Regions from separate parts of the Pseudomonas azerbaijanorientalis genome, predicted to be linked through region 2. Evidence: predicted binding sites of a transcription regulator. Region 2 holds the regulator's gene; each other region holds the start of a gene.

Region 1 (4,234 bases), 600 kb from region 2:
CGCCCAAGGGGTTCTTGATTTCATGGGCAAGCCCGCGCACCAGCATCTTGCTGGTCTCCTGCTTGGAAAGCTGTGCTTCTTCCTTGGTGATCCGCAGCAAGCGGTCGCGAGGGTGGACCTCAAGCAGCAGCATCGTGTCGCCATTGCTCAGAATCGGCGTTACCGCGTAGTCGACGGTCAGGGTCTGGCCGGTGAGGGCGGTCAGCATGGCTTCGCGCTTGGTGAACGGGTGGGCCTGTTCGACAGCCTGGCGCAAGGAGTTCAGCGCTTCGGTCGATTCGGTAAACAACTCGCTGATGAATTGTCCATGGCTGCGCTGACCGCTGATGGCCAGCAGCATCTCCGCCGCCGGATTCATGTACTCGAGGCGCAGTTCGGCATCGAGCAGAATGGTGGCGGTGGTGAGGTTGTCGAGTAGCAAACGGTGGAGTGCGTCGCTAATGGTCATCGGGACCTCTTTTGGGGCGGAGCATGCGCAAGAAACAAGTGTTGGTAATTAGAAGTTGCAAAAAGTAAACCAAGGCTCCGAAAAGAAGCGCCAAAGGCCTGAAACGGGCGTTCGACGCTCGCTTGCGTAGCGTTCTGCCAGCTTTCGCGGGTAATTTCGAACCAAAATGGGTTGGAATCTGAGTACGGTGCAAGCAGTTGCACCAATATAGTGCGCAAACCTGAATGAGGTTAGAAAAGTCGCAGGAATGGGGTTTTTCGTGCCGACATGAGCAGTGCAATGAAGCCGGCAATCAGCAGCCAGGCCTTCAGCGCGTGTGCACGCGTTGCAAGGTGAAGGTTGCGGTGGGGCTCTGCTGCACAACGTTTTCGCCATCGATCACTTGCACGGCGAGGCGATGCTCGCCGCGATCGATATTCACCAATTGCAGGATCGGCACATTGACTGGCTGGCCGTAGGGCTGGCCGTCCAGCAGCAGGCGCATCCGGTGGGGGCCTTGCAGGCGCGGCTTGATCAGCACGTTTATCGTGAAGGTGCCATTGTTGGCGCGCAGCGCTTCGGTATTGGGCAGGCCGGTCAGCTCCAGCACTTCATAGGGTTTTTGGGGCTGTTCATTCGGGGCGGCTTCAGTAACAGGCACGGCTTCGCCAGGAGTCTGGCGCTCAATGCTGTTGAGGGGCGGCAGGTGGACCGGTTGGACGCTGGTGCCGTCAGGCGGTTGATTGCTGTACGCAGTGGCGCCGTTGGCGTCTGTGTATTTGTAGATCTGCGCCATGGCGGGCAGGGCGATCAGCAGCAGGATGAACAGAAAACCACGACCCATGGAATCTACCGGAAGCGAAAGCGTTGGGTTGTAGCATAGGTCAGGCGTGGCGGTTATCCCAAGCCGTTAACATCTAGGCATGATTTGCCGAGGCCGCCTGAACACAGAAAACCCCTTGTGGGAGCGGCGGTGCGACGATTCGACTTGCTCGCGAAAGCGGTCTGTCTGATAAGCAGATGTGGAGTGTACTGACGTCTTCGCGGGCAAGCCCGCTCCCACAGGGTTCTTCGTAGGCCGCTAAATCGTGGGCAATAAAAAGGCCTCCCGAAGGAGGCCTCTTTTTGTCACGCCGCGTGCCGCAGCGCTACCGGATCAGCAGCTGTAGTACAGCTCGTATTCCAGTGGGTGTACGAAGGTACGTACCTTGATTTCTTCTTCGCTTTTCAGGGCGATGTAAGCGTCGATGAAGTCGTCGCTGAAAACGCCGCCTTTGGTCAGGAATGCACGACCTTTGTCCAGCTCTTCCAGGGCTTCCTTCAGGCTGCCGCAAACTTGTGGAATCTCTTTCGCCTCTTCAGGCGGCAGGTCGTACAGGTTTTTGTCAGCAGCGTCGCCAGGGTGGATCTTGTTCTGGATGCCGTCCAGGCCAGCCATCAACAGTGCGGCGAAGCACAGGTACGGGTTGGCAGCCGGATCCGGGAAGCGTGCTTCGATACGGCGGGCTTTCGGGCTCGACACGTAAGGAATGCGGATCGAAGCGGAACGGTTGCGAGCCGAGTAGGCCAGCATCACTGGCGCTTCGAAGCCTGGAACCAGACGCTTGTAGGAGTTGGTCGCCGGGTTGGTGAAGCCGTTCAGGGCCTTACCGTGCTTGATGATGCCGCCGATGAAGTACAGGGCGGTGTCCGACAGGCCGGCATAGCCTTCGCCTGCGAAGGTGTTCTTGCCATCTTTCCAGATGGACATGTGCACGTGCATGCCCGAGCCGTTGTCGCCGTACAGAGGCTTAGGCATGAAGGTCGCGGTGCGGCCGTAGGCATCGGCAACGTTGTGCACGACGTACTTCAGGGTTTGGGTTTCGTCGGCTTTCTTCACCAGGGTGTTGAACTTGACGCCGATTTCGTTCTGGCCGGCAGTTGCCACTTCGTGGTGGTGAACTTCGACGGTCAGGCCCATTTCTTCCAGTGCGTTGCACATGGAGGTACGGATTTCGTGGTCGTGGTCGAACGGTGGAACCGGGAAGTAGCCGCCTTTGACGCCTGGACGGTGGCCCTTGTTGCCGCCTTCGATGTCCTGGTCGGACATCCAGGAACCTTGTTCGGAGTAGATCTTGAACATGGAGCCGGAAATGTCGGACTTGAACTTCACCTGGTCAAAGATGAAGAACTCTGGCTCTGGACCTGCGAATACGGTGTCACCGATACCGGTGGCTTTCAGGTGCTCTTCGGCGCGCTTGGCGATCGCACGTGGGTCGCGGTCGTAGCCTTGCATGCTCGAAGGCTCGATGATGTCGCAGACCAGGATCAGGGTCGGTTCTTCGGTGAACGGGTCCAGAACGGCGGTGGAGTCGTCCGGCATCAGGATCATGTCGGAGGCTTCGATGCCTTTCCAGCCAGCGATGGAGGAACCGTCGAACATTTTGCCGACTTCGAAGAAGTCGTCATCCAGCGCATCGCGAGCCGGCATGGTCACGTGGTGCTGAGTGCCTTTGGTGTCCGTGAAGCGCAGATCAATCCATTTGACGTCATGATCTTTGATGAGTTGAACCGACTTCGACATAGTGTCCTCCGGGTGGCTTCGGGCTAGTAGTGGATGCCCTTAAATGTGGGTGATGCCGGCGCGAATACTCTGCCAAGGCAACCTGCCTCACAAGGGAGCAAATTGCATGCCAGTGCCCCAGCATGGGTTTTTTGCCCCAAAAACACGCTTATCAGCCATTAATGCGCTTTAAAGTCGAAAATGCCGCCCCGTAATGTGGCGTTAATTTCAATAAATGACCTGTTTTGGTGCGAGCAAAACCTTCTGCACATTAACTGGTTAAACCTTGAGCAATTTCCGCTATAATCCGCGCCCCCCTTTTTCGGCAGGCCCTGCGCGCGCTGTTTCCATGAAATTAATCGTAAAAGTCTTCCCCGAGATCACCATCAAGAGCCGCCCGGTACGGATGCGTTTCATCCGCCAATTGGCCAAGAACATCCGTGCCGTGCTCCGCGATCTGGACCCGGCTGTGGTGGTGAACGGCGTGTGGGACAACCTCGAGCTGGAAACCCGCGTCAGCGATCCCAAGGCCCTGAAGGAGATGGGCGAGCGCCTGAGCTGCATGCCGGGCGTCGCGCACTTCCTGCAAATCGACGAATACCCGCTGGGTGATTTCGACGACATCGTTGAAAAGTGCAAGCAGCACTACGGTGATGCACTGGCCGGCAAGATTTTTTCGGTGCGTTGCAAGCGTGCCGGCAAGCACCCGTTCAGCTCGATCGATATCGAGAAATATGTCGGCAGCCAGTTGCGCCGTCAGTGTGGTGCCGCCGGGATCGACCTGAAAAAGCCTGAAATCGAAGTCCGCATCGAAGTTCGCGACCAACGGTTGTTCGTGATCCACAGCCAGCACAACGGCATCGGCGGATATCCGCTGGGCGCCCTGGAGCAGACGCTGGTGCTGATGTCCGGCGGCTTCGACTCCACCGTGGCGGCCTACCAGATCATGCGCCGCGGCCTGATGGCGCATTTCTGCTTCTTCAACCTGGGCGGACGTGCCCACGAACTGGGCGTCATGGAAGTCGCGCATTTCATCTGGAAGAAGTACGGCAGCTCCCAACGCGTGCTATTTGTCAGTGTGCCGTTCGAGGAAGTGTTGGGCGAAATTCTCGGCAAAGTCGATAACAGTCATATGGGCGTAGTATTGAAGCGTATGATGTTGCGCGCTTCGTCCAGGATTGCCGATCGACTGCACATCGAAGCCCTGGTCACCGGTGAGGCGATCTCCCAGGTGTCGAGCCAGACGCTGCCGAACCTGTCAGTGA
Region 2 (4,234 bases):
GCGCGGCGGGTTACTGGGTCGAGAACGGCGAAATCCAGTTCGCGGTCCAGGAAGTGACCATCGCCGGCAACATGCGCGACATGTTCAAACAGATCGTCGCCGTGGGGAATGATCTTGAGTTGCGTAGCAACATTCGTACGGGCTCGGTGCTGATCGAGCGGATGACGGTGGCAGGCAGCTAAGCCTCCCCGTTACACAAAAAGCGCGCCACCCATCGGGTGGCGCGCTTTTTTTAAGTCAAAAGATCTTTATTCGCCTTCGTCGAAGAAGTTGTTGATCAACGCGACCAGCGCATCCAGGGCTTCCTGTTCCCGCTCACCTTCTGTGCTCAAGTGGATCGTGGTGCCTTTACCAGCGGCCAGCATCATCATCGCCATGATGCTTTTGCCATCGACCATGGACTCTGGTGTGCGACCGGCCCGGATCTGGCACGGGAACTGACCCGCGACCCCAACGAATTTTGCAGAAGCGCGGGCGTGCAGGCCCAGTTTATTGATGATTTCGATTTCCAGAGCAGGCATCGCGATGTGAATCCTTTAGCTGAGGTCGCGGTGGCGAACCTGGACGTTCTTCAGGGTTTTTTGCAGCGCCTGCCCCAGACGCTCGGTCAGGTAGACGGAGCGGTGATGTCCGCCAGTGCAGCCAATGGCAATGGTGACGTAGGCGCGGTTGCTGGCGGCAAAACGAGGCAGCCACTTTAGCAGGTATGTGGAAATGTCCTGGAACATCTCTTCGACATCCGGCTGTGCCGCCAGGTACTCGGCAACCGGTTGATCGAGTCCGGACTGCTCGCGCAATTCCGGTTTCCAGTAGGGGTTGGGCAGACAACGCACATCGAACACCAGGTCGGCGTCCACCGGCATGCCGCGCTTGAATCCGAAGGATTCCACCAGGAACGCAGTCCCGGGTTCTGGCTGGTTCAACAGGCGCAGCTTGATGGTGTCGCGCAGTTGATAGAGATTCAGGCTGGTGGTGTTGATCTTGAGATCGGCGAGGTCGGCAATCGGCCCGAGCAGGACGCTCTCGACGTTGATGGCTTCGGCCAGCGAGCGGTTGGCGTTGCTCAGGGGATGACGTCGGCGGGTTTCCGAGAAGCGCTTGAGCAGGGTTTCTTCGTCGGCATCCAGGTACAGGACATCGCACTGGATGTGGCGGCTGCGGACTTCTTCGAGCAGGTCAGGGAAGCGTGACAGGTGGCTGGGCAGGTTGCGGGCGTCAATGGAAACGGCCACCAGCGGCTGCATCAGTTCGGTATGAATCAACGCTCGTTCGGCCAGTTCCGGCAGCAGGCCGGCAGGCAGATTGTCGATGCAGTAGTAGCCGTTGTCCTCAAGAACATTGAGGGCGGTGCTTTTACCCGAGCCGGAACGGCCACTGACGATGATCAAGCGCATGATTACTGACCGTTTTGCTCGTCCAGGACAACCTGATACAGGGCTTCGTTGCTTGCGGCATTACGCAGTTTTTCGCGAACGTCCTTGCGGTCAAGCATGCTGGCGATCTGTCGCAGCAGCTCAAGGTGTGCATCGGTAGCGGCTTGCGGGACCAGCAGAACGAACAGCAGGTCAACCGGCGCGCCGTCGATGGCGTCGAAATCGATAGGGGCGTCCAGGTGCATCAATGCACTGATGGGCGATACACACCCCTTGAGACGGCAGTGTGGAATAGCGATGCCGTTGCCAAAACCGGTGGAGCCGAGTTTTTCACGGGCAATCAGCGCCTCGAAGACATCTTGCATCTCCAGAGCCGGCACTTCGCGGGCGATCAGATTGGCAATTTGTTCGAGGGCTTTCTTTTTACTGCCGCCCGGCACGTTCACGAGGGAACGGCCGGGGGTCAGGATACTTTCAAGTCGGATCATGGGTAGGGAGTGTTAACGACCGGTTGCGCCCTGAAGGAGGCTCTGGGTCTTTTCCTTATGCTTTTTGAGTTGTTTATCCAGCTTGTCGGTGAGTGCATCGATCGCAGCGTACATATCGGTATGTTCCGCATTGGCGACCACTTCATTCCCGGGAATATGCAGCGTGGCTTCGATTTTCTGCTTCAGCTTCTCGACGGTCATCGTGACCTGCACGTTAGTGATCTTGTCGAAATGTCGCTCCAATCGTTCGAGTTTTTCGCCGATGTAGGTGCGAAGAGGTTCGGTCACTTCCAGTTGGTGTCCACTGATGTTGACTTGCATACAGCTTCTCCTTCGTTGCCAGTGCATAAAGCGGTAGATCAGATGATCTACCACTGGAACGCTGTGGCGTGGCTCTACATCAACCGCTTGCGTTCGCTCGAAGGCGCGATCCCGAGGGATTCGCGGTACTTGGCGACGGTGCGGCGAGCCACCTGAATGCCTTGTGCCTCCAGTAAACCAGCGATCTTGCTGTCACTCAACGGCTTTTTCTGATTTTCCGCGGCAACCAGTTTTTTGATGATCGCCCGGATCGCCGTGGACGAGCATTCGCCGCCTTCGGAGGTGCTTACGTGACTGGAAAAAAAGTATTTCAGTTCATAAATGCCCCGGGGGGTGTGCATGAACTTCTGGGTCGTTACCCGCGAAATCGTCGACTCATGCATGCCGACCGCTTCGGCGATGTCATGCAGGACCAGCGGCTTCATGGCTTCGTCGCCATATTCGAGGAACCCGCGCTGATGCTCCACGATCTGGGTGGCAACCTTCATCAGGGTTTCATTGCGGCTCTGCAGGCTCTTGATGAACCAGCGGGCCTCCTGCAACTGATTGCGCATGAATGTGTTGTCGGCGCTGGTATCGGCGCGGCGCACAAAACCGGCGTACTGGGCGTTGACCCGCAGCCGTGGCACCGACTCCTGATTCAGCTCTACCAGCCAGCGCTCGTTGTCCTTGCGTACGATGACGTCAGGAACGACGTACTCGGCTTCGGTGGACTCGATTTGCGAACCCGGGCGCGGGTTGAGGCTCTGGACCAGCTCTATGACCTGGCGCAGCTCATCTTCCTTGAGCTTCATGCGACGCATGAGCTGGCTGTAGTCGCGGCTGCCAAGCAGGTCGATGTAATCGGTGACAAGGCGCTTGGCTTCGGCCAGCCAAGGGGTCTTGGCGGGCAACTGGCGCAATTGCAGCAGCAGGCATTCGCCCAGATTGCGTGCGCCGATGCCGGCCGGCTCGAATTGCTGGATGCGGTGCAGGACGGCTTCGATTTCGTCCAGTTCGATGTCCAGTTCCGGGTCGAAGGCTTCGAGGATTTCCTCGAGGGTTTCGTCCAGGTAGCCCTGATTGTTGATACAGTCGATCAGGGTCACCGCGATCAGGCGATCGGTGTCGGACATCGGAGCCAGGTTCAGTTGCCACAGCAAGTGGCTTTGCAGGCTTTCACCGGCCGAGGTGCGGGTGGTGAAGTCCCACTCGTCATCGTCATTGCTGGGCAGGCTGCTGGCGCTGGTCTGGTAAACGTCTTCCCATGCGGTGTCGACGGGGAGTTCATTGGGGATACGCTCGTTCCAGTCACCCTCATCGAGGTTGTCAACCGTCGGGGCGCTTTCCTGGTAGGAGGGTTCCTGGATATCGGTGTTGGGCTTTTGTTCGGCGTTGTCGGCCAAGGGGTCGGAATTGTCGAAGTCGTCGCCTTCTTCCTGGCGTTCGAGCATCGGATTGGACTCCAGGGCCTCCTGGATTTCCTGTTGCAGGTCCAGGGTCGACAATTGGAGCAGGCGGATGGCCTGTTGCAGCTGAGGTGTCATCGTCAGCTGCTGGCCCATTCTCAAGACTAGCGATGGTTTCATGGCAGGGGCTTAACACCTTATTCGCCGGCGCACATGCGCCATCCACTACAGGGCGCCGGGGCGCCAAACATAAGCAAATTATATGCCTGAAACTGAAGGATTTGCCTAGAGCGCTGTAACAATAAAAAACTATAAATTTGTGTTGCGGTGCTGCCCATGTTGGGGGCTGAACGCGCAGGTTCGCATCAGGCCCGATGAATCGCGAGACCGGTGCCCGGGCGCCTTGCCTGGGCACAGCTCAGCGTTTACAGGCGGAACTCATGGCCCAGGTACACTTCCTTCACCAGGTCGTTGGCCAGGATGGTCTCTGCGTCACCTTCGGCAATCAATTGGCCGTCATTGACGATATAGGCGGTTTCACAGATATCCAGGGTTTCACGAACGTTGTGGTCCGTGATCAGCACGCCAATGCCTTTGGCCTTCAGGTGGTAAATGATCTGTTTGATGTCGCCGACCGAAATCGGGTCCACGCCGGCGAACGGTT
Region 3 (4,234 bases), 2.6 Mb from region 2:
CGGCCGCCGGCAACGGCGTGCGCGGCAACACCGGGGCGTAGTAAGGGTCATTGGGCTTGGGCGTCGCAGGCACGCAGCCTGCGAGCGCGGCGATCCCACTCAGTGCCAGAACAGATACATAGCGATTCATGACCCTACCTCACGGTGTTGCAGGCAGCCTCATGGCCGCCCCATAGACTTGATTACAGGTTCTGCGTTACGAACGAGAGCATCTGGTCGGCGGTGGAGATCACCTTGGAGTTCATCTCGTAGGCGCGCTGGGTGGTGATCATGTTGACCATCTCCTCAACGGTGCTGACGTTGGACGTTTCCAGGGTGTTCTGCAGCGTGGTGCCGAAACCGTTCAGGCCCGGTGTGCCGACTTGCGGCGCACCACTGGCGGCGGTTTCCAGGAACAGGTTGTTGCCCACTGCCTGCAGGCCGGCCGGGTTGATGAAGTCGGCGGTCTGCAGGTTGCCGATCACCTGGGCAGCCGGGTTGCCGGCAACCGTGATGGACACGGTGCCGTCGCGGCCGACGGTGAAGGTCTGCGCGTCGTTCGGAATGACAATCGCCGGCTCCAGGGCAAAGCCGCTGGCGTTGACGATCTGGCCGTTGGAGTCCAGGTGGAAGGTACCGTCACGGGTGTAGGACGTGGTGCCGTCCGGTTGCAGGATCTGGAAGAAACCGCGACCGTCGATGGCCATGTCCAGTGGCTGCTCGGTGGTTTGCAGGCTGCCGGCGGTGAAGTTCTTCTGGGTGCCGACGATGCGCACACCGGTACCCAGTTGCAGACCCGACGGCAGTTCGCTGTCCTGGGTCGACTGGGCGCCTGGCTGACGCTTGATCTGGTAAAGCAGGTCCTGGAACTCGGCGCGATCACGTTTGAAACCCGTGGTCGACACGTTCGCCAGGTTGTTGGAAATGGTGGTCAGGTTGGTGTCCTGGGCGGACAGACCTGTTTTGGCAACCCATAGAGCCGGAAGCATTCGATTCTCCTCGTGCGCCTGTTTTACGGCGCGACGTTCTGGTAATTAGCTGATCTGCAAGACCCGAGCCATGGCCTGGTCATCGTCTTTGGCGGTGTTCATCATCTTGATGTGCAGCTCGAACTGCTTGGACAAGGCCAGTACCGAGGTCATCTCTTCCACGGCATTGACGTTGCTCGACTCAAGGAACCCGGACACCAGCTTGACGTCGGCATCGGCCTGCGCCGGCTTGCCGTCCTTGGTGTGGATCGAACCATCCAGGCCTTTGGTCATGTTCTTCAGGTCCGGGTTGACCAGCTTGATGCGGTCCACTTCAGCCATCACCCGCGGACCTTCGCCCATCGCGCGGATGCTGATGGTGCCGTCCTCGCCGACTTCGATCTGCTGCTCCGGCGGCACGGCAATCGGCCCGCCATTGCCCATGACCGGCATACCGTTGCCGGCACGCAGAACGCCCAGGGCGTCAACATTCAGGCTGCCGGTGCGCACGTAGCTTTCACCACCATCGGGATTCTGTACGGCAATCCAGCCGCCGCCCTGCACGGCAACGTCCAGGTCCCGGCCGGTTTCCACCAGTGAACCCGGGGAGAAATCCGTGGCCGGGCGTTCGGACATGGCAAACGCACGCGCCGGAAAGCTGTCACCAAACACCGGCATCGAACGGGCCTGCTCCAGGTCTTTCTGGAAGCCGTTGGTGGAGATGTTCGCGAGGTTGTTGGCATGCGCCTTTTGCGCCAGTGCATTCTGGCTGGCGCCGGTCATTGCCACATAAAGGTACTTGTCCACACTCTATCCTCTGCCTGCCGGACGTTTGCCGCCCACTGCTGTGTTGCTGAGCCATAAGCAATTTGCAGACCAACTTGTTTTTGGCGGCGCGGGGGCCGGCAAACAGGGGACTTGAGGAGATCAGAGGGGATTGGTGATTTGTGTCAAAGACGAAAAACCGGCGGTGTCATGCCGGTGGGTGGCAAGTGCCGGCCTCTTGAGTGACTGATCTGTCGCCTTCGCGGGCAAGCCCGTTCCCACAGTGATCTGTGGCGTTCACCAAACCAGTGGGAGCGGGCTTGCCCGCGAAGAGGCCGGCACAAACACAGCGAGCTTAAGTCAGGTCTCGGTCTTGCCCACCTCATACTCACGCAACTTGTTGGCAATGGTGGTATGCGAAACCCCCAACCGCTTGCCCAGCTGCCGACTGCTCGGATGCTCGGAATACAACCGTTCCAGCACCGCCTTCTCGAAACGCCCGACAATCTCGTCCAGCCCGCCCTCCAGCGAAAAATCGCCAAGGGGCTGACGCACGCCATAATCCGGCAGGCGAATATGCTCGGCCTTGACCGTGCCGCCATCGCACAGGGAAACCGCCTGGAACAGCACGTTCTCCAGTTGCCGCACGTTGCCCGGCCAATGGTAGTGGCTGAGCCGCTCCATGGCCGCCGGGGCGAGTTTGGGCAACGGGCAACCGATCTGCCGACTGGCCTGATCAAGGAAGTGCTCCACCAGCGGCGTCAAACCGTCGAGGCATTCGCGCAGCGGCGGGATGTGCAGGGACAACACATTCAAGCGGTGATAGAGGTCCTGGCGGAACTCGCCGCGCGCGCACAGTTCGGACAGGTCGACCTGGGTCGCGCAGATCACTCGCACGTCGAGGTAGACCTCCTCGTCGCTGCCCACACGACGGAAGCAGCCGTCCTGCAAAAAGCGCAGCAATTTCACCTGCAAGCGCGGGCTCATTTCCCCGACGCCATCGAGAAACAGCGTACCGCCCGCCGTCAGCTCCAGCAGCCCGAGCTTGCCTTCGGCCCGCGCCCCTTCAAAGGCACCGGGACCATAACCGAACAGTTCCGTCTCGGCCATGGACTCCGGCAGCCCGGCACAATTGAGCGCCATCAACGGCGACTGCCCACGCGGACTGGCCAGATGGCAGGCCCGCGCCAGCAACTCTTTGCCGGTGCCGGTTTCGCCCTCTATCAATAGCGGCGCATCCAGCGGCGCCATGCGCCGCGCTTCGCGCACCACCGCAGCCATCACTTTCGAGCTCTGGAAGATGCTGTCGAAGCCACGCAATTCCTGCTTGCGCACGTTATAGATGCGCTCTCCCACCCGGTCGGCGCGGTGCAGCGTCAGCACGGCACCGGCCATGGCCTCGCTGTCGTCGTGCTCCGACTGCAACGGCGCGATGTCGGCCAGGAACACGTCACCCTTGACCTTGACCCGCAGCCCGTTGATTCGCGATTTGTTGGCACGCACCAGTTCCGGCAAATCGAAATCTTCGGCGTAGCGCGACAAGGGAATACCCGGCACCTCGTCGACCCGCACCCCCAGCAACTGCGCCGCTGCCCGGTTGGCCGCAACGATGGAACCACCCATGTCGATCGACAGCACCGGAAACTCCAGCGCACCGAGCAGGGCATTGAGTTCCATGTGCCGACGCTCGCTGGGCATCAGCCCTACACGCTTGACGCCGAAGACCCCGGCAATCGCTTCGAATTTCGGACGCAAGGCCTGGAACTGAATGTTGATCAGGTTCGGGCAATGCAGGTAGATGGCGTTGCCATGCTCACCCCCCACCTCACCGCGGGCCACGTTGATCCCGTACTCCACCAGCAGGTTGAGAATGTCGCGCAGGATGCCGATGCGGTTCTGGCAGTGGACTTTGATACGCATGAAAAAGGCCTGAAAAAGCAGTGATTGAACCTGTGGGAGCGAGCTTGCTCGCGATAGCGGTGGGTCATGCAAATTAATCTCTTCTGACACACCCTCATCGCGAGCAAGCTCGCTCCCACAAGGGTATTGCAGCGCCTTCGGGCATATTTTTCTGCCGAGGAGCTCAGAAAGTCGTCAAGATTATGTGACAGACAAAGCGTTTTTCATACCTGCAAATCTCAATAGCTACGCGCCAACCACCATAACGTAACGAAAACTTTACGATTATTGAGGGTTTTTCCTGCCCGAGACGCCGATCACCTGCTGCAACAGTGCAATCCTTGGGGTATTTCTAGGTCCATAGCAGTACATAACAAGAACGAAATCCCCTAGCAGGAGAGCAGCATGAAGCAGACGCAATACGTGGCTCGCGAGCCCGATGCGCAAGGTTTTATCGACTACCCCGCCGAAGAACACGCGGTGTGGAACACGCTGATCACTCGCCAACTGAAAGTGATCGAAGGGCGTGCGTGCCAGGAGTACCTGGACGGTATCGAAAAACTCGGTCTGCCCCACGACCGCATTCCTCAACTCGGTGAAATCAACAAGGTCCTCGGTGAAAC

Evidence for each region. The regulator sigma-54, encoded in region 2, starts transcription at its own class of promoters, with help from an activator protein. The targets are predictions, from matches to a motif close to ANTGGCATNNANNTTGCTNT.
Region 1: a site for sigma-54 is predicted at 3,085-3,104, ahead of glnA (glutamate--ammonia ligase). Genes of this name have one in related genera too.
Region 3: a site for sigma-54 is predicted at 1,809-1,828, ahead of KSS91_RS21130 (flagellar basal body rod protein FlgF). Genes of this name have one in related genera too.

What each region holds. Positions count from the first base shown of each region.
Region 1 is NZ_CP077078.1:494,728-498,961, forward strand. It holds gene glnL (nitrogen regulation protein NR(II)) at 1-448, opposite strand, end outside; gene KSS91_RS02225 (DUF4124 domain-containing protein) at 756-1,271, opposite strand; gene glnA (glutamate--ammonia ligase) at 1,584-2,990, opposite strand; gene thiI (tRNA uracil 4-sulfurtransferase ThiI) at 3,319-4,234, shown strand, end outside.
Region 2 is NZ_CP077078.1:1,091,562-1,095,795, forward strand. It holds gene pmbA (metalloprotease PmbA) at 1-182, shown strand, start outside; gene KSS91_RS04710 (HPr family phosphocarrier protein) at 249-521, opposite strand; gene rapZ (RNase adapter RapZ) at 537-1,394, opposite strand; gene ptsN (PTS IIA-like nitrogen regulatory protein PtsN) at 1,397-1,861, opposite strand; gene hpf (ribosome hibernation-promoting factor, HPF/YfiA family) at 1,874-2,182, opposite strand; gene KSS91_RS04730 (RNA polymerase factor sigma-54) at 2,257-3,750, opposite strand; gene lptB (LPS export ABC transporter ATP-binding protein) at 3,996-4,234, opposite strand, start outside.
Region 3 is NZ_CP077078.1:4,738,957-4,743,190, forward strand. It holds gene flgH (flagellar basal body L-ring protein FlgH) at 1-130, opposite strand, end outside; gene flgG (flagellar basal-body rod protein FlgG) at 183-968, opposite strand; gene KSS91_RS21130 (flagellar basal body rod protein FlgF) at 1,014-1,754, opposite strand; gene KSS91_RS21135 (sigma-54-dependent transcriptional regulator) at 2,073-3,632, opposite strand; gene phhA (phenylalanine 4-monooxygenase) at 4,017-4,234, shown strand, end outside.